2 linked regions of the Nitrosospira lacus genome follow. The protein of the gene in region 2 interacts with the protein of the main gene of each other region in a pairwise test. Links are inferred from orthologs where the notes say so. Each region holds a gene or a part of one and is shown on either strand. Other genes may lie near its edges. The genes, in order: leuS and ligA.

The links.
Region 1: the proteins of ligA (region 2) and leuS interact in binary tests that used the Escherichia coli proteins (3 or more experiments, as listed by UniProt). The link is inferred for Nitrosospira lacus from one-to-one orthologs.

What each region holds. Positions count from the first base shown.
Region 1 is NZ_CP021106.3:1,069,780-1,079,605, reverse strand. What follows is about bases 549-3,695. They hold leuS (leucine--tRNA ligase), read right to left. Parts: upstream 3,362-3,695; coding sequence 749-3,361; downstream 549-748. Other genes in these bases: EBAPG3_RS04755 (DegQ family serine endoprotease), read right to left, coding at 3,661-3,695; EBAPG3_RS04765 (LPS-assembly lipoprotein LptE), read right to left, coding at 549-718. In the rest of the region: holA (DNA polymerase III subunit delta), read right to left, coding at 1-172; more of EBAPG3_RS04765, read right to left, coding at 227-548; more of EBAPG3_RS04755, read right to left, coding at 3,696-5,022; tRNA 2-thiocytidine(32) synthetase TtcA, read right to left, coding at 5,068-5,952; EBAPG3_RS04745 (FxDxF family PEP-CTERM protein), read left to right, coding at 6,411-7,199; EBAPG3_RS04740 (substrate-binding domain-containing protein), read left to right, coding at 7,326-8,633; EBAPG3_RS04735 (filamentous haemagglutinin family protein), read left to right, coding at 8,936-9,826.
Region 2 is NZ_CP021106.3:1,215,245-1,224,923, reverse strand. Bases 3,093-6,092 are described here. They hold ligA (NAD-dependent DNA ligase LigA), read right to left. Parts: upstream 5,637-6,092; coding sequence 3,549-5,636; downstream 3,093-3,548. Other genes in these bases: EBAPG3_RS05375 (cell division protein ZipA C-terminal FtsZ-binding domain-containing protein), read right to left, coding at 5,637-6,092; galU (UTP--glucose-1-phosphate uridylyltransferase GalU), read right to left, coding at 3,093-3,536. In the rest of the region: EBAPG3_RS05405 (shikimate kinase), read left to right, coding at 13-609; def (peptide deformylase), read right to left, coding at 646-1,179; EBAPG3_RS05395 (S-methyl-5'-thioinosine phosphorylase), read right to left, coding at 1,169-1,915; EBAPG3_RS05390 (hypoxanthine-guanine phosphoribosyltransferase), read right to left, coding at 2,061-2,612; more of galU, read right to left, coding at 2,652-3,092; more of EBAPG3_RS05375, read right to left, coding at 6,093-6,824; chromosome segregation protein SMC, read right to left, coding at 6,839-9,679. UniProt on the Escherichia coli protein: DNA ligase that catalyzes the formation of phosphodiester linkages between 5'-phosphoryl and 3'-hydroxyl groups in double-stranded DNA using NAD as a coenzyme and as the energy source for the reaction.

The sequences.
Region 1 (9,826 bases), 140 kb from region 2 along the record:
AATGATGATCTACCGTGAAGATCTCCCGCTCGATATAGGCCGCCTGACGCGCCCTGGCGCGTATTAAATCGGCGGCCTCGATAGCCAGTAGCAACTCGTCGCCAAACACCGTGTAGAGCGGTGCAAGCTGTGCCTGAAGATGCCGGGTAAGTTGCTCGGGATTGATTCGCATGATTCTAAACTATTACCTGAATCCGGCACTTGGACCGCGCTGCGGAGGACAGGATTATTTGGTTGCCGCTATTTTCACCGACTCCAGCCGCCGCAAGATTTGCTGCGCGGAGTCGCTTTGCATTTCCCTGACCAGCATCGCCTCTTCGCCCTCCTTTGCCACGACCTGCGCGTCTGTAAAGGGAATGATGCGACGCAGGGCAATCTCATTGGTGGGAATGAGGTCTACTCCTTTGGCGTCATAGAGGCGAAAAGAAACCCGATAACGCAATTCGAACTCGCGCACCCTTCCGCCTCCCGATACCGACATGATTTGTTTGTCATTCACTACACTGATGATATCCAGCGTGGCTTGTGCATCTTTCGCCTTATCAACCACACGCGTGGCGGTACCGGCCTGAATAAGACGCCTGACATCGATGCCAATAGGATGCCCCACAGGAAAGGAAACATAAATGGTCTCAAACGGCAGCGAAGCCTGGCCACGCAACTGGAAGCCGCATGCGGTGAGCACGAAACACAATGCAACCAACAAGATATTTTTCATGGTTAAATCCTCAAGTGTGATGCCTAGTTTTCACACAACGATATTCACCAGCCTGCCGGGCACCAGTATCACCTTCTTTATTGTCTTTCCGGCGATGAATTTCTGTACTTGACCGTTTTCCGCCACCGTACGTTCAATCACTTCTCGCCTGGCATCTTTGGCGACACGTATCTGACCGCGTAGTTTACCGTTGACCTGCACCACCAGCTCAATTTCATCCTGCACCAAAGCTGTGCTATCGGCTTGCGGCCATGGTTGATCGAGGAGCTCGGTGCCCGGTTTGAGTTCGCGCCACAGCGCATGACAGATATGAGGAACGACGGGCGACAGCAGCAATATGATTTTCTCCAGCGATTCCCGCATCAAATTGCGCGCTGCCGGGCTGGAATCTTCAAGTTTTCCGAGAGCGTTCATCAGTTCCATCACCGCCGCGATGGCGGTATTAAAAGTGTGGCGCCTGCCCAGGTCATCGCTCACTTTGGCGATGGTCTGGTGCAGCTGAAAACGCAAGGCCTTGAGCTCAAGGTCAACATCGCCACCTTGCGCTGGATCGTCCGCGGGCACATCTTGCCGCAAATGCTCATACACCTGTTTCCACAACCGTTTCAAAAAGCGGAATGCGCCGTCCATTCCGGTATCCGCCCATTCCAGCGTCTGCTCCGGCGGGCTGGCGAACATCATGAACAACCGGGCGGTATCGGCGCCATATTGCTCCACCAGTTTTTGCGGATCAACACCATTGTTTCGGGATTTCGACATGGTACCGATGCCACCGGATTCAACCGGTTGACCATCCGCGCGCAGCAGCGCGCCGGTGCGCCTGCCTTGCTCGTCCGTCTGAATATCCACGTCCGCCGGATTGAAATAGGTGATGCGTCCGGTTTCGGTTTTGCGAAACATGATCTCATTCAGCACCATGCCTTGCGTCAGCAAGTTGGCGAACGGTTCGTCGAATTTTACCAGACCCAGATCGCGCATGACTTTGCTCCAGAAGCGGGAGTAGAGGAGATGCAGAATAGCATGCTCGATACCGCCGATATATTGATCCACGGGCAACCAGTAATTCACGCGCGCATCGGTCATGGTAGCGGCCATAGTCTTGTCCTGGCCGGTGCAGGCATAACGGATGTAGTACCAGGAGGAATCCACGAAAGTATCCATGGTATCCGTCTCCCGCCGTGCGGGCTTGCCGCAGGCGGGGCAGGAACATTCGTAAAATGACGGGTTTTTTGCCAGCGGATTGCCCGTACCGTCCGGCACCAGGTCCTCCGGAAGCACCACGGGAAGCTGGTCATCCGGCACCGGTACCACGCCGCAGGTATCGCAATAAATCAGGGGAATGGGACAGCCCCAGTAACGTTGGCGTGAAATACCCCAATCGCGCAAGCGATAGCGCACGTGTTTTTCGCCCAGCCCTTTCTGTTCCAGCGCCGCCGCAATTGCATCCACCGCCGCCTGGAATTCAAGGCCGGAGAATTCGCCTGAATCAAAAGTCACACCGTGCTCCACATACGCCTGTGTGAGGGGACTTGCCAGATCACGGTCACCCGGCTTGATCACCGGCCTGATGCGCAGCGAATATTTTGCCGCAAACTCGAAATCGCGTTCGTCATGGGCCGGAACAGCCATTACCGCTCCTTCGCCGTAGCCCATCAGCACATAATTAGCGATCCATACCGGGAGCTTCGCCTCGGTCAGCGGGTGAATGACAAACAGCCCGGTGTTCATTCCTTTCTTTTCCTGGGTGGCGAGTTCCGCTTCCATGGTGGCGCCATGCTTGCAGGCTTCAATGAATTCGGCAAGCTTTGGATTGCCTCGTGCGGCGTATAGCGCAACGGGATGCTCGGCTGCCACGGCAACGTAGGTTACGCCAAGCAGCGTATCGGCACGGGTGGTAAAAACTTTCAGCGCCTGCGGCATGCCGGAAAGGATGTCTGCGGGGAAGATAACGTCGACACCAAAACTCTTGCCGATCCAGTTGGCCTGCATGGTCTTGACCCGTTCCGGCCAGCCGGGCAGGACATTCAGTGTTTCCAGCAGTTCGTCGGCATAAGCGGTAATCTTCATGTAATACATCGGGATCTCGCGCTTTTCCACCAGCGCCCCGGTGCGCCAGCCGCGCCCATCTATTACCTGCTCGTTGGCCAGCACGGTCTGGTCGATGGGATCCCAATTAACAGTGCCGGTCTTTCTATAGGCCAATCCTTTTTCCAGCATTCGCAGAAAAAGCCACTGGTTCCAGCGGTAATAGTCCGGCGCGCAGGTGGCGAGCTCGCGGTCCCAGTCTATGGCCAGTCCCAGACTCCGCAACTGTTTGCGCATGTAAGCGATGTTGTCGTACGTCCACCGCGCGGGAGGGACATTGTTTTGTAGCGCCGCGTTCTCCGCGGGCAGGCCGAAAGCGTCCCATCCCATGGGTTGCAGCACGTTATACCCCTGCATGCGGCGATAGCGCGACAGCACATCACCAATGGTGTAGTTTCGCACATGCCCCATGTGCAGCTTGCCGGACGGATACGGAAACATCGACAGGCAGTAATATTTCGGCTTGCCAGCTATCTCAACGGCCTTGAAAGCGGCACTCGCCTCCCAATACCGCTGGGCATCCTGTTCGATTTGCTGTGGATGATATTTTTCCTGCATAAGCCGGATTCGCCATAAAGCTGGGAATTATACCGCGAACAAATACCCCCGGTGCCATCCATGTTGTTTCATTGATGAGGAATTGAAGTTCATGCACCAGCTTCCAGGTGGAGTGATCCCAAACACGCTGCCAGAATTGGCGCGAATCTTTTAACCTCAATCCGGCAACTGGACGGGATGAAGTGTGTGATTTCCGGGTGCAGGTCAAGGCACAACGATGCGGAATGACACGACGCGCAGGGTGGAGCGCGCCAACCCTGATAGATTGCCTTCCAACGGGATGACGCCCTGACGAGTGCCTAGCGGATTACAAGAGTCAGCCTGAAATCTCCACGCAGCAAATTGAGAATGAGGACGTCCTCGCTTGCCTTCAGAACCGCAAGAAGCTCCTGTATCGAGCGTACTTTCCTGCGATTAGCCCCGATGATGACATCCCCCGGCCTGATTCCATGCTGCCAGGCAGGACTGTTGGCATCTACCTCGGTCACCAGCACGCCTTCAGCACGCCCCCGACCCGCCTTGAGATTCGCTACGGTTGCGCCCGCCAGCTGGGGTACCGTTTCCGCCTCGGTACCGGCCACTTCAACCGGCTTGGCGATCTTTACCTTTACGGACAGAGGCTTGCCATCCCTTATCAATCTGAGGTCTATTGTTTCTCCGATCGGCCTCATTCCTACCTTGTTGCGCAAATCGGCGGCATTGCGCACCGCGCGCCCGTTGACTCCCGTTACCACGTCACGTGGCATCAAGCCCGCCTTTTCCGCCGGAGAACCAGGCTCAATCGTGCTGATGATAGCGCCTTCGGTGGATGCCAATCCCAAGGATGATGCGAGATCATGCGTAATATCTTCACTGCTCGCGCCCAGCCTGCCGCGGCGCACCTCTCCAAAGCGCACGATCTGCTCCAGCACCGATTTGACCATCGCACTTGGCACCGCGAAACCGATCCCCACATTGGCGCCAGAGGGGCCGATAATGGCTGTGTTGATACCAACCAGCTCTCCCTTGAGGCTTACCAGCGCGCCGCCGGAATTGCCCGGGTTGATGGATGCGTCGGTTTGTATGAAGTCTTCGTATCCCTCGATGTCGAGCCCGCTCCTGCCCAGCGCGCTGACGATGCCGGAAGTGACGGTCTGTCCCAGGCCAAACGGATTGCCAATAGCGACGACGAAATCGCCCACGTTAAGCAAATCGGAATCACCGAGGCGCAAAGCCCGCAAATTCTTTGCTTCAATTTTCAGCAAGGCGATATCGGTGCCGGGGTCCGTTCCCACCAGCTTCGCCTGAAACTGGCGTCTGTCCTTGAGGGTGACAAGAATCTGCTGGGCATCCTTGATCACATGGAAATTGGTTACAACATACCCCTTGGCTGCATCTACGATCACCCCCGATCCGGCGCTGCGCTCAGGACGGGCTGCCTGGTCAGGGAGTTCAAAAAAGCGGCGAAAAAATGGATCACGAAACAACGGATTGTCTTCGATGGCGGAGCGCGTCTGCACCGAAATATTTACCACCGCCGGCGTCACATCCTGAAGCATTGGAGCCAGCGAAGGAACGCCACTCCTATTATCGAACGGCAGGGCAGAGTGGGCGGGCAACGCTGTCGTCAGCAAAACAAGGAAAACCGTTTTGAATACGACGGATCTGAACGATTTTTTCATCGGATCACGGGGAAATTTCAGTCAACCGAATTGAAGTGCCGAAGTTCAGCCTTTGTTCAAACTCAGGATTTCCGCCACCGTAGGCTCAAATGTTTCCGGGTCAAACGCCTTGTCGCCATCGGCGACAGGTCCGTCTCCCGTCTTGAGTCCACGAAAATCATAGAGTGCGGGATCGGCCAGATGCGAAGGCTGCACGTTCTGCAACGCCGTAAACATCGTTTCCAGCCTGCCGGGGAATTTTTTATCCCACTGTTGCATCATTTCTTTCACCGCCTGCCGCTGGAGATTTTTTTGAGAGCCGCACAGATTACAGGGAATGATCGGAAAACTCTCAATCTGGGCATAGGTTTCCAGGTCTTTCTCCTTGCAGTAGGCAAGCGGGCGAATCACGATATGCCGGCCATCGTCACTTACCAGCTTGGGCGGCATAGTCTTCAGCTTGCCTCCGTAAAACAGATTGAGAAACAGGGTCTCGAGAATATCGTCGCGATGATGCCCCAGCGCGATTTTTGTCGCACCCAGCTCGCCTGCGACGCGGTACAACACTCCCCGTCGCAAACGTGAGCACAGACTGCAAGTTGTTTTACCCTCGGCAATGACGCGTTTCACCACGCTATAGGTATCCTGCTCAACAATGCGGAAAGGCATGTCAATGCTGGTAAGGTATCCGGGCAGCACATGCTCGGGGAAGCCGGGCTGCTTCTGGTCCAGATTCACCGCAATCAATTCGAACGGTAACGGCGCGTGGGCCTGCAAGCTGCGCAGGATATCAAGCAACACGTAGCTATCTTTACCGCCCGAGAGGCACACCATCACCCGGTCTCCCGCCTCGATCATATTGAAATCGGCAATAGCCGTGCCGACAAGACGCCTCAACCGCTTGTGCAGCTTATTAATATTGTGTTGTTCTTTTCTGGACACGATTTCCATCACCCAACCCCTGCTTAATACTCGTTAAGACTTGTTGCTAAAACACCATCCGGAAGACCGGCGATGCTCCACATAAACTCGAAATCAGCTGTGGCTAGATTCTAAGGAAAATTTCCCGGATGGCAACAGCCTGCCGGAAATAAACCGTCTTATCTATGTCACCGCAAGTCTAAACGGCTCATGAATTGTCCTGCCGCTATCAAATTCTTGCCGATCCGGCTCGATCGCGCTTGCTCATGACTAAAAGTCAATATATTACGATTTTTTCTTCTTTGTGGATTTCTTTAACCATGATTATGCTGATGGTCGAAAATTTATGCGCACCGGTTATCCCGTTCCCTGATTATGAATTCCGCTCATTTCCTAATGTGAATATGTTGTTTTCATTTATGAAAATTCCCCTCTACGATGTGCTCGCAGTCTGTTATTTCGTTTAATTGAAATTTAAGGAGTATCTAATGAAATCTCATAAGTTGAAATATTTGTCCCGCATGGTGGTTTTGGTAACTTTTGCCGCTTCGGGTTCTGCGTTTGCTGCATATACCGGTACTGCGGGGAACAGCTCGGTATTGTTTAATGTCTATGAATCCACCAGTGGTTATTCTTTTGCGTTGGATACCGGTCTGCGTAAGGATGACATCAATGCGGCATTTGCAGGCGTCAATTTCAATCTGGCCGCCGATGCAAATTGGACCTCCTTTCTTGCCAATGTAGGTCCGGCCCATTTAGCCGATATCAAATGGAACATCATTGCTGCGGATACAAACTCCGGATCGCTGGATGGGGACCCTGTCAGCTATCTGACCACAGGCCCCTCAACCGGTGTTCCCAATGGCACAACCAACACCCAATTGGGTTCCTGGGGAGGCAATTTTAACTCTTACGTAACTGCGAGTGGTAATGTGGACGCTCCCGGGTTTGTTGGTGGAAACTCCACCCTTCATTTAAAAGAGGGATCCGCTGACTATGCTTCGTTTGAAGTTGCCGAAGGCACCAATTGGAATACCAAGGCCAATTTCAATACAACTGCACGATTGGGCGAAAGCTTGAGTTTCTATGAAATCACCAGAAACGGAACACTCAACCTGAATAAAGTGAATGCGGCTTTACTAGGTACAGCAACGCTGAGCAGCACCGGAGAACTTACCGTATCCCCCGTTCCGGAGGCTGACAGCTGGGCCATGCTCCTGGCGGGCCTGGGGCTGGTGGGCGCCATTGCTCGCCGCCGTTCCAAATCCGCATCCTAGCGCTAAAACTCACCCTCTCGTTGTTGTTCAAACCCCGGCGCTCCCGAGCGCCGGGCCAGGTGCCGCTTCGTCTGAATTAATGGCAAGAACACTCGGCACTCAACTTCTTCTAAAGGAATATTCGAAATGAAACAGAAGCTAAAACATATGGTTGCATCGCTCGGGCTGGTTTTTGCCGGGCATGTCTACGCGGTAGGACCCACCGTCACGCCAGACCTGATCATTTACGCGGGCGGAGGCGCGGAACAAAACAATGTTTTCGAAACGATTGCCAAATCGTTATTTACGCCGGGAACAATCGACTACTACACAGACCAGGCGGATAACTCCAAGGGTAAAGGTTTCCGCGCGGTATATGGGAAGCTGGCAGCAGCGGCGGGCTCGGTGCCAGCCGGTTCGAACGTATTGATAGCGTATCGCTCATTGGGTGGAGCGTTTAACGGGGTAGGCCCGGTAGCTCGTGGTGGACCCCTGACCTATCCCAAGATTATCGGCAATGCGACACTCATCAGCGCGGGAGGCAATCCATCTTACCGGATTACCAATACCGGACTGACAGAGCAAAAATCGCCGGATATCGGTCTGGTAAACGAGGAGATAACGCTTTTCACGGGACTGAATTTGCCTGCCGGAGTTTCCCCACTGACCGCAGCAGAATTGACCCATGTGACATCTCAGCCTCTTTATGACGTCGTCAATGGAATAGCGGTTACTAATAATCTGGCGGTGCAACGGCCCAATGGATTCAGCAAGGCTGAAATCGCCGCTATCCTCGCAGGCAATATTCAGGATTGGAGCCAGTTGGGCCTGCCCGCAGGTCCGGTTGTGCTGATCGACCGGAACTTCGGTTCGGGTGCAAAGGCCGCCGTGAACCAGTATTTCCTGAACGCCCCGGGTGGCGCCGCCTTTGGGGGGACTGTCGATCCAATCAACTTGAATGGTGATGTGGGCGACCCGGTTAACTATAGCGAATACACGGTGCGCACCGAGCCTAGTTCAGGAAACGTTCCCGGCGTGCTGGATGGCGTGTTTGCCAAGGGCAAACGCGCCATCGGTGTGTTGGGCCTGGAAAATCTCCCCACCGCGGCCAGCAATTGGCAATTCACAGCGATTAATGGTGCCAGTGTCGGGACCACGACCTTCAACAAGGCGCAGGCAATCAGCGGCCAGTACGATTATTTCTATCAGGCATCGGTCAACACGCGGAACAGCGCCGTGAATGGTCAGCGATTTAACCAGAGCGGCACTGCCTGGGGCAGCGTGATTAGCGCCTTTATCAACAAAGCACTCGATCCCGCTGTTATCACGACTGTACCGGGCACAATTCTCGATCCCGTTACGTTTCCTGTAACGGGCAATGCGGCCCTTGATGCATTCCGTGCCAAAGGCACACGCTTCGGCAACTCCACCGCTCCGCTGCAATTGGTAGAGTAAGGAAGTCCCCAGCCCTGCGTCCTGCGGGGTTTGATTAGATCCGGCGTCCTGCAGGGTCTTGGTTTGAGTCCCCACGTCCTGTGGGGACTCATTAGTTTTTGATCAGGCAGATGATTCCTAAACCGAATACATCCACCTGCCTGATAAGCGACAGGTTTAGGAATGATCTCTTGAAGAAATTTTTTATTTTATTTGTGATAGTCCGGCACTGGAATCCTGATAAAGATTAAGGCTTTCATAGCGTGAAACCATCGGTACATAATTCAGCTAAACGTTGCCGTCCCAGGCGCTTACGCCAGCGATTGAACAACAGTTTCAAATTGCTGTGGGCAGCCAGTGCGGTGATGCAGGCATGGTCGAATGTGGCATATGCCATCGATCCCGCTTCTCTGCCGACGCCATGCGCGGGCGGCGCATGCGGGGGCGGCGAACCCCCCTTCATCGGCGCCGGCCAGATCGGGCATGGTGGCATGCCCGTCATCAATGGCGATACCATGACGGTACACCAGTTGAGCGAACAGGCCATTCTCAATTGGAAAGATTTTAATATCGGCGCCGACAAGGCGGTGGTCTTTGACCAGCCGGGCGTAACCGCGTCCACCCTGAACCGCGTCTGGGGCCCGGACGCCAGCACGATTGCCGGACAATTGAGGGCAAACGGTCAAGTTTACCTGATCAACCAGAACGGCGTACTTTTTGCCGACGGCGCACAGGTAAACGTCGGCGGGTTGGTCGCCTCAACACTCAATATCAAGGATTCAATTTATCTTGGCGGATTGCTCACAGGCAACGCGGGCTTACTGGATAATGTCAATTTCCTTCCCGCAGTATTTGAAAGTGGAGCAGGTCCCACCGGAAACGTTGAAATCAAGCCGGGAGCCGTTCTCGCCACCGGCAACGGCGGGCGCATCATACTGCTGGCGCCCACGGTCACCAATCAGGGAAAGATCACCACACCCGACGGTCAAATCATATTGGGGGCGGGTAAAACCGTCTATCTCGCCGCCAGCAGCGACCCTGCGCTACGCGGACTGCTGATCGAAGTGGATGCGGGCGGATTAACCAATTCAACCGCCAGCAACCAGGGAATGATCACAGCGGAACGCGGCAACATTACCTTGGCAGGACTGCTGGTGAACCAGTCCGGCCGCCTGACCGCGACGACTTCGGTAAATGCCAACGGTTCCATCCAC
Region 2 (9,679 bases):
ACAATTGCGCGCATGAATTCCACTTATGCAACCCTGGCGTCAGAAAAAACCACGGATGACGCAAATGAAGCAAGCGGCAACATCTTCCTGGTGGGTATGATGGGCGCGGGGAAAACCACCATCGGAAAATTGTTGGCTCACTTTCTGGACAAAACCTTTTATGATTCGGATCGTGAGATCCAGAAACGCACCGGGGTCAGCATCCCGGTAATTTTTGAAATTGAAGGAGAAACGGGTTTTCGCAAGCGCGAAACGGAGATGTTAACGCAACTGCTGAAAAGCGAGAATATCGTGCTTGCCACAGGTGGTGGCGCAGTGCTAAATGTTAAAAATCGTGAAATGTTGAAGCGCGGCGGCACGGTAATCTATTTGAGGGCAACGGTGGATGACTTGTGGCGCCGCACCCGGCAGGACAAGAACCGGCCATTGCTTCAAACGTCGGATCCTCGCAGGAAGCTGGCTGAACTTTATGCTCAGCGTGACCCGCTTTACCGGGAGACAGCCCATATCATTGTCGAGAGCGGAAAACGAAGCGCCCGTCATCTGGCCCAATTGTTGGCACAACAACTGGCCTGTTCTGATTTGGTAATGGATAAAAAAACAGGTTAGCCGGAGCGGCTGACTATTTCCCGAAGGCGTCTTTCCCTACTCGTCCATCGGCGCTTGATCCGGAAACAAAACGTCGGTAAAGCCGAACGTACGAAAATCTCTGATTCGCATGGGATAGAGAATGCCCTCCAGGTGGTCGCATTCATGTTGCACGACACGGGCATGAAATCCGTCGACATCGCGCTTGATGGATCCGCCGTACTGATCCATGCCCTGATAGCGAACTCTGGCAAAGCGTGGCACCATGCCACGCATACCAGGAACACTCAGGCAACCTTCCCAATCCTGTTCCATTTCTTGCGTGAGGGGCGCCACTTCGGGATTTATCAGCACAGTATAGGGCACCTCTTCCGCATCGGGATAGCGTGGATTGCGCCTCACGCCGAAGATTACGACTTGAAGACTGATTCCAATCTGCGGCGCGGCCAGCCCCGCACCATTCAGCGCTTCCATCGTATCGTGCATATCCTGAATCAGGTCGTTGAGTTCAGGGGTGCCGAATTTCTTCACTTTGCGGGCCACTTCCAGCAGGCGAGGATCACCCATTCTCAATACTGGTTTAATCGACATCGAGTTCTACCACCCATTCGAGAATATTTCTGACACCCACCATTGCTTTTTCCAGAACAGCATGAGCATCTTCCAGACGGATGGCATGAGCACTCGTTGCACGACCTGCGGCATAGTTTGCCACGACTGCGATAGTCGCGTAGCAGAGGCCTAATTCTTTTGCCAATGCGGCTTCCGGCATGCCGGTCATACCCACCATGTCGACACCGTCCCGCTCCAACCTGTTGATTTCCGCCGCGGTTTCCAGACGTGGCCCCTGGGTGGCGCCATAGACACCGCCGTCGATAACTTTTTCGTTTGCCCGTTTTGCGGCTTCCAGCAGGCGTTCCCGCGTAATCGGGCAATAAGGTTCGGTAAAATCAATATGGGTAATTGGCCTGTCTGTGCCATCGTAATAAGTATACTTGCGGCTATGGGTGTAATCAATTATCTGATCAGGAATGGCGGCCATGCCCGGCGTAAAATCAGCGCGAATCCCGCCCACCGATGCCACGGATATCACTCGCGAAAGGCTCAACGACCGCAACGCCCACAGATTGGCGCGGTAATTCACCGCATGGGGAGGAATGGTGTGGCCATAGCCATGGCGCGCGAGAAATACCACCTCGTGATTATTGATTTTACCAAAAGTCAGCGGACCGGATGGTTCACCATAGGGAGTTCTCATAATCTGTCGATGTGATATTTCAAGACAGGCGAGTTGGGCCATACCGGTGCCACCGATGATTGCAAGCATACTTTCAGGAGCCAATAATGAGAAATTCTGAAAATACGGTTACCAGGAAACCGCAAAAAACCGGACCTGCGGAGGCAAACCCGGAATAATACGAAATATTGTTATTAATCATAATATTGATCTATTTAGCGACCGGCCGCCGGATTCAGGTTCCATCTTTCAACGCATAAATCGCCGGCAAATTTCGCCATGCACCATGTATATCCATTCCAAAGCCAAACGCGTAGCGATTTGGCAATACAACACCCACAAAATCTGCCCTGATCGGTTTGGGCCTGTCGAGATCCTTTTCCGCAAAAACTGCACTGTAAAATGCTGCAGCATCATGGCTCATGATCCAGTCGCGGATCGCCGCAAGAGTAATCCCTTCGTCGAGAACGTCATCCAGAACCAGGACCACCCTGTCCCGCACGTTTTCATGGGGGGGCACCTTCCAGTTGATCTTGCCACCCTGGATTTCATTATCATAGCGACTGACGTGCAGATAATCGAAGGTAAGCGGAAATTCCAGGAGCGGCAGCAGTTGTCCGGTAAATACCACCGCCCCGCCCATTACACTTAATACCAATGGATACTTGCCCGACAGCTCCAAACTAATATCCGCCGCCATGCGCCTGACAGTCCGTGATACGTCGGCAGCGGAATATATCTGCTCCGCCACGCCGAGTATTCTCGTTGCTTCTGTAGAAGATAATATCAATATACAATACCAGGCAAAATCACAGGAAACCTGCAATCAGGCAGAAGGGTTCCGGTGGCCGTACGTATCCAGATATTCCGCAAACTCCCTGCCTACTTCAGGATGCGCAAGCCCCAGCGCAATAGTCGCCTTGAGATAGCCTATCTTGGTTCCGCAATCGTAACGGATTCCGGAGAATTCGTAAGCCAGCGCCCGTTCTTCCTGTAACAGCGATGCTATGCCGTCAGTCAACTGAATTTCTCCACCCGCGCCCGGTTCAATTCGTTCCAGATGACTAAAAATTTTTGGCGTAAGAATATAACGACCCACCACGCCCAGGGTCGAGGGTGCTTTCTCAGGCTGAGGTTTTTCCACAATACCTGTAATAGGATGAAGTCGATTCATTCCCGGCCCGCATTTCACAATACCGTAATTCACCGTGTCGGCCGGTTCGACATTTTGTACAGCCAGTATCGAACAGCCATTTTGTTCATATACGCCGGCCATCTGCTGCATGATTGGTTCATCACCGGCCAGCAAGTCGTCCGCCAGTAGCACCGCGAATGGCTCGTTACCCACCGCGGGACGCGCGCATAATACCGCATGACCCAAACCCAGGGCTTCCGACTGCCGGATATAGATACAGGAAATATTCTTCGGGAGAATGCTCCGGAGTACCCTCAGCGTCTCGTGCCTGCCCCGTGCTTCCAGTTCCGTTTCCATTTCGTAAGCCTTATCGAAGTGATCTTCGATTGCGCGCTTGTTACGTCCCGTAATGAAAATCATTTCTGTAATACCCGCCGCAATGGCCTCCTCCACCGCGTACTGAATCAGCGGTTTATCCACGATAGGCATCATTTCCTTGGGACTGGCCTTGGTGGCTGGCAGAAAACGGGTACCCATACCCGCTACAGGGAAAACGGCCTTGGTTATTTTTGGCATAAGCTTACTTGATTAAGGATTTTCGGAAATTGAACGTCCATCAGTCTGTGAATCCTCCATTAATTGTAACAGCCCCGCCTCATCGAGAATGATTATCCGCAGCTCGACCGCCTTATCATATTTGCTGCCAGGATCGGCACCGGCCACTATATAGTTGGTTTTTTTCGAAACGCTCCCCGAGACCTTCCCCCCCAGAGCCTCGATCTTTTTCTTGGCATCTTCCCGGGAAAGATGAGGCAGGGTTCCGGTCAATACGAAAGTTTTGCCTCCGAGCTTGCCAAGGCTGACACCGGAGCCGGCCTCCGCCTGCTGCGTGCCCGAGCCTTCTTCCCACTGTACGCCCCCGGCACGCAATTGCTCGATGACTTCGAGATTGTGCCGCTCGGCAAAAAAATCGGCAATGCTCTCGGCCACCACCGGGCCGATATCCGGGACTTGCTGCAAGACTTCCCTATCCGCCGCCATCAATCGATCGAGATTTCCAAAATACCGGGCAAGGTCTTTGGCGGTAGTCTCACCAACGTTGCGGATACCCAGTGAATAAATGAACCTGGCCAGCGTGGTGTGCTTGCTTTTCTCGATAGCGTTTATTATGTTGCCCGCCGATTTTTCCGCCATACGCTCCAGGGCCGCAAGCGCGGTAATGCCCAGTCTATATAGATCCGCGGGGGTTCTGATAATGGCATTATCCACCAGTTGCTCTACGAGCTTGTCTCCCAGGCCATCGATATTCATGGCCCGGCGCGATGCAAAATGCAGAATCGCCTGCTTTCGTTGTGCCGGACAAAACAGACCACCGGTACAGCGCGTCACTGCTTCCCCAGGCAAGCGCACTGCTTTCGCACCGCAAACAGGACAGTGATCGGGCATGATAAAGGACTTGACATGGGCCGATCGTTTCTCCTTCTGCACCGCCACCACTTCGGGAATCACGTCACCCGCCCGCCGCACAATCACGCTATCGCCGATCATCACATCCTTTCGCCTGATTTCATCCTCATTGTGCAGTGTCGCGTTAGTTACGGTGACACCCCCCACAAATACCGGCTTCAATCGCGCGACCGGGGTCAACGTGCCGGTTCTGCCCACTTGCACATTGATTCCCAGCACTTCGGTTACTGCTTCCTGTGCCGGAAATTTGTGCGCCACGGCGAATCGGGGAGCCCGGGAAACAAATCCGAGCTGTTCCTGCTGCGCCAGATCATTTACTTTATATACTGTGCCATCTATGTCGTAAGGCAGGCATTCACGCCTTCCTCCTATCTCCTGGTGATATTCCAGCAATGCCGCCACACCATTCACCACGCTACGCTCACGCGCCACCGGGAAACGCAGCGACTCAAGATAGTCCATTACGCGGCTTTGTTTATCACGCGGCACATCTCCATCCGTACCCGCGCCAATGCCGTACGCAAAGAAAGTAAGCCTGCGAGTAACGGTAATACCGGGATCGAGTTGCCGCAGCGAACCGGCCGCAGCATTGCGAGGATTGATGAATTCTCGTTCATTTCTTTCACGCTGTTGCCGGTTAAGTTTCTCGAAATCCGCTTTCAGCATCAGCACTTCGCCTCGCACCTCGAGCAGGGCAGGCGGGGAATCGCTGCTCAAGCCGCCATGCAGATGCAGCGGAATAGACTTGACGGTACGCAAATTCAAAGTAACATCTTCGCCGATGTATCCATCGCCACGGGTCGCGCCGGTCGTAAATATCCCATTCTCGTACCAAAGGCTAACGGCAAGCCCATCAAATTTTGGTTCCACCGCGTATTCCACACTTTCCACCCGCAGAGTCTGACGCACACGGCGGTCGAATGCCTCCACCTCCGCCGCCTCGAATGCGTTACCGAGCGAGAGCATGGGGGTGCGATGAACAATTTTCGGAAACTCCTTGAGCGGCGCGGCCCCCATGCGACGGGTGGGAGAATCCGGCGTAATGAGCTGGGGATAGCGTTGCTCAAGTTCCTGTAATTCACGAAACAGCTTATCGTATTCCGCATCCGGAATGGTGGGTGCATCCAGCGCGAAATAATTGTAGTTGTGCAGCTCGATGGCATTGCGCAGGTTCCGGGCCTGGCGCCGGAGGCGATCCGGGATATTCATTCACGCAAACAGCCTCAGCGCAATCTCGCTGCCAGCCGGAATCTTGCGAGCCTGCATGAGGGCTTGAATGGCGCTCAACTGCTGTTTGATTTTGCCGATACCGCTATCACTCAGGGGCGTATGATTATCATCAACCATCATACCCCCCAAGGCATCGGAAAAAATCTCGGCAAGATGCGTCATCTCGTCAAAGATTTTTTCGCCGTTGGCGACGCGAGGCACATCAAGCAGAAAAGTAATGCCATGAGTAGTGATCGTTCGCACGCTATCGGGAAGAAATGGAGATGATTCATGATTGTTGAGGGAAAACAATAAGGAATTATTTTCATCGCGGTAACTGAATATACCATTCGTTCCCAATTTGAAACCCGATGCTTCCGCTAAAACCTGGATCTTGGCACCCGTAAATACACTATTATCCCGGCTGATAATATTGATGCCTATCATGACATCCACCTCCGCGCAGAATTGATCCAGCGATAGCGCCAGCGCGTATGCCTGGCGGACATTGGGACAGTCCGCGACCGCATTCACGCGCGTCGCGAAGTTTTGCACCATGTCATGGAACTCGGACAAACTTACTTCGCTCACGGGACCGGCACGATCTGCAAGTTGCAGGCAACCCTTCAAGCCAATAAAGCCACCCTTGCCGATTTTCTCTATCGTAATTTCTTCCCAAGCCGTATCTGCATTCCTTTGCCCCAGCCATCGCACCGGTTTGCTGAAATCGAATTTCCGCTGCAATACCTCTGCCAACTCCGCATCTGCGATAGATGTCTGGGCACGGATATTAGCGATATAATCAACCGTGTCCATGACATCGACATGACCGACAGGTATTTCATGCGATGCGGCCGAACCGGCTAATGTGATCGAACCGGCTGATGTAACCGAGTCATCGGGCCCTGCGGAGATAATGCTCAGATCCGGCTGGGGAATTTCCATCAACTGAGGTTCCGCCTCCGGCTCTCCCTGCAATTCCCGCAATAACTCCTTACCGAGTTGCGGTTCGACGCGTTCATCTTCTGCGACAGAAGTATCCGCTTTTAACAGCACATCCTCGTGTTTGCGCGCAAATGCCTCTTCCGCGCCCCGCCGGTAGCGGCGCTGCTGCATCCAGTTAAAGAGAACCACACCAAGTACCACCACGAAACCAATGGCGATCAGGCTGATCTGCAATTCGCTCATGTCCGCCATGCCGGTCAGGTCGCCATGGCTGCATCGCTCAGTCTGACGGCTTCTTCGATCTCTACCGCAACCACGCGCGAGACACCCTGCTCCTGCATGGTGACACCTATCAGTTGTTGCGCCATCTCCATCGTGATCTTATTATGGCTGATAAATACAAACTGGGTATGACGCGACATTTTCTTTACAAGATTACAGAAACGTTCGGTATTGCTGTCATCGAGCGGCGCATCCACCTCATCTAGCAGACAGAATGGAGCCGGATTCAACTGGAACAATGAGAACACCAGCGCCAGCGCTGACAGGGCTTTTTCACCGCCAGACAGCAAATGAATGGAGCTGTTCTTCTTACCCGGTGGTTGCGCAAAGATCTGTACCCCCGAATCAAGAATCTCCTCACCCTTCAATATCAGCTTTGCTTGTCCACCACCGAACATGGTGGGAAACAATTCGTTCAGATGCCCGTTGACTTTATCAACCGTTTCCAGCAGACGTTCGCGGGTTTCACGATCTATCCGTCGAATTGCATTTTCCAGAGTCTCCACCGCTTCTTTCAAATCCTGGGATTGGGAATCAAGATAGGTTTTACGTGCCTGGGCAGATTGCAACTCCTCCAACGCGCCAAGATTGACCGCACCCAGGGCGGCGAGCTCGATGTTGAGGCCGTTAATATCAGCCTGCAAGGAGGAAGGCCGCATTTTCCCAAGCATTTGCATCAATTCCTCTTCGTTTGCCCCAACCTCTTTTAATTGCGCGCTAAACTGATTCTCGGTAATCCTGGCTTCCTGCTCCTTGAGGCGAGCATTGTTAATGGATTCCCGCAACGGATGCAACTTTTGTTCGGCAGTCAGGCGCTCTTGCTCTATTCCGCGCAAATCATTGGACGCGCCTTCCAGGATATTACGTACCGCTGCCAGTTTCCGCTCCCGCTGTTCTCTCAATGACAACCATTCCTGGAGGCGATTATTCAGCGGGGTTTCGTCAAAACCGCTTTGATCATTCTGCAATTTTTCCAGATTGTCCCTGAGCTCAACGGTATTCTCGTTGATGCGTTGGACAGAATTCTCTACCTCGTGAATTTTATTCTGGCAGGTTTTTTCATGAAAGATGGTTTCCTGTACTTCCTTCACCGCATTCTGCGCGAGCTGGCGCTGGGCGTTTAGAAGCTGCTCCGCCGCTTCCGCCGCCAGCTGTTCGCTTTTCACCTGCTCCCGCAGAACTTCAATCTGGATTCGATATTCCGCCAGCTTTGTTTCGGCAACCCGCACCCGGGCGGTTTCCACGACCGCCTGGTGATCGATTTCCGCCAGTTCGCTATCGATTTGACTCCGGCGCTGGTTGGCACGCTCGACTAGCTCAGTAAGCTTCAATGCCTGTATTTGCGCATTATGATGCTCTTGCTGAAGTTGCCCAGCATCATAACGTAGGCGCGAAACAGATGATTCCAGTTCCCGGCAATCTTCTTGCGCGGCCTCCAGGGCGTATCCCTCGTCGGAGAGGATGGCCCTCAGCGCGTCTGTTTCGATTTTAATCTGAGCCATCTCCCGCTGCCGCACCAACACCCCATGTAATTGGGAATCGGGCGCATAATAAGTAAGGCTGTGATGCGTAAAAATATGACCCTCGCGAGTGACCAGCGTTTCACCGGGAGACAGTTTCGTTCGTTGCGAAAGGCCGTCCCGCACCCCTTCTATCACAAATATCCCGCTTAACCATTCATCCAATACAGGTTTTATTCCCGCATTGTCGCAAGTCAGATATCGGTGTAGCGGTATCCAGCCTTCCCTGTCCTCCACCATGTCGATTGCCTGCTCGCTCCGTACCGGCAATCTCGGGCACTCAAATAACGCCCACTTCCCGGGAGGCGAATCATCGACCCAGTCATGCGCCGCCTCCAATCGTTCTAGCCATGCACTGTTAAGGCGCTCGCGCAGCACCGCTTCGAGCGCGTCTTCCCACCCTTTCTCGATCTGGATGCCCTGCCATAAACGCGGCACCGAATCCAGTTGATGCTTGACAAGCCATGCATTTAATCCCTGGCTGCCCTCGAGCCGATGCTGTAGGCGCTGCAAGGCGTTGAAGCGGGCTTCCGCCTGAGTAATCTGTTGCTCCAACGCCTGTACTTTCCGCGCCAATTCACGCTGGACCTCGTTCGCGGCCAGCAACAGGTTTTCGGTTTGTGCGAGCACTTCCTGTTTCTGTTTCAGGCCGGTTGCGGTACTTTCCGTCTCCCCGTGTAAATGAGATAACTCTTCGGCATTTGGCTGGGGCAGGGCGCCTCGCTCCACCATTAGTTTCGTGCGGCGCATTTCAAGCTGCTCGAAGGTCTTTTCGGCATGAGCACGATGGCTTCCTTCCAATTGCCCGGCCTGTTCCACCAGAAGCAGGTTACGCTGAGTTTCTGCCAGTTTTTCCCGGCACAAGCGAAAAACGGAATCCGCCCGCGGCAATTTCTCATTCTCCATCTCGGCTTTTTGCTTGCCGGCCTCGCGAGCCAGGCGTGCGCGTTCAAGCTCTCCATGCCAATGATTTAAGCTGTCACCCGCATCCTCCGCTTGCTTTTCATGATGCTCAAGCTGGCTCCTGACCATACCGATCTGTTGTTCCATTCGCTGATGATTCTCGCGCAAATGCCGTATCTGCTGTTCGATATGAGCAACTTCTGCGTTGGCAGCGTAAAGCTCGCCCTGCGCCTCATGCAGGTTGTCACCGATGGCATAATGCTGAGCACGCTTGTCTTCCAGGCGCTTTTCCGCGTCGCGCAGGTTCGCGGTTTCGAATTCGAGGGCCGTTTGCAGAGACTGGGACTCTTTTTCAGCGGCGGTACGCTGCATGGCGGCTTCCTGCTTGCGAGC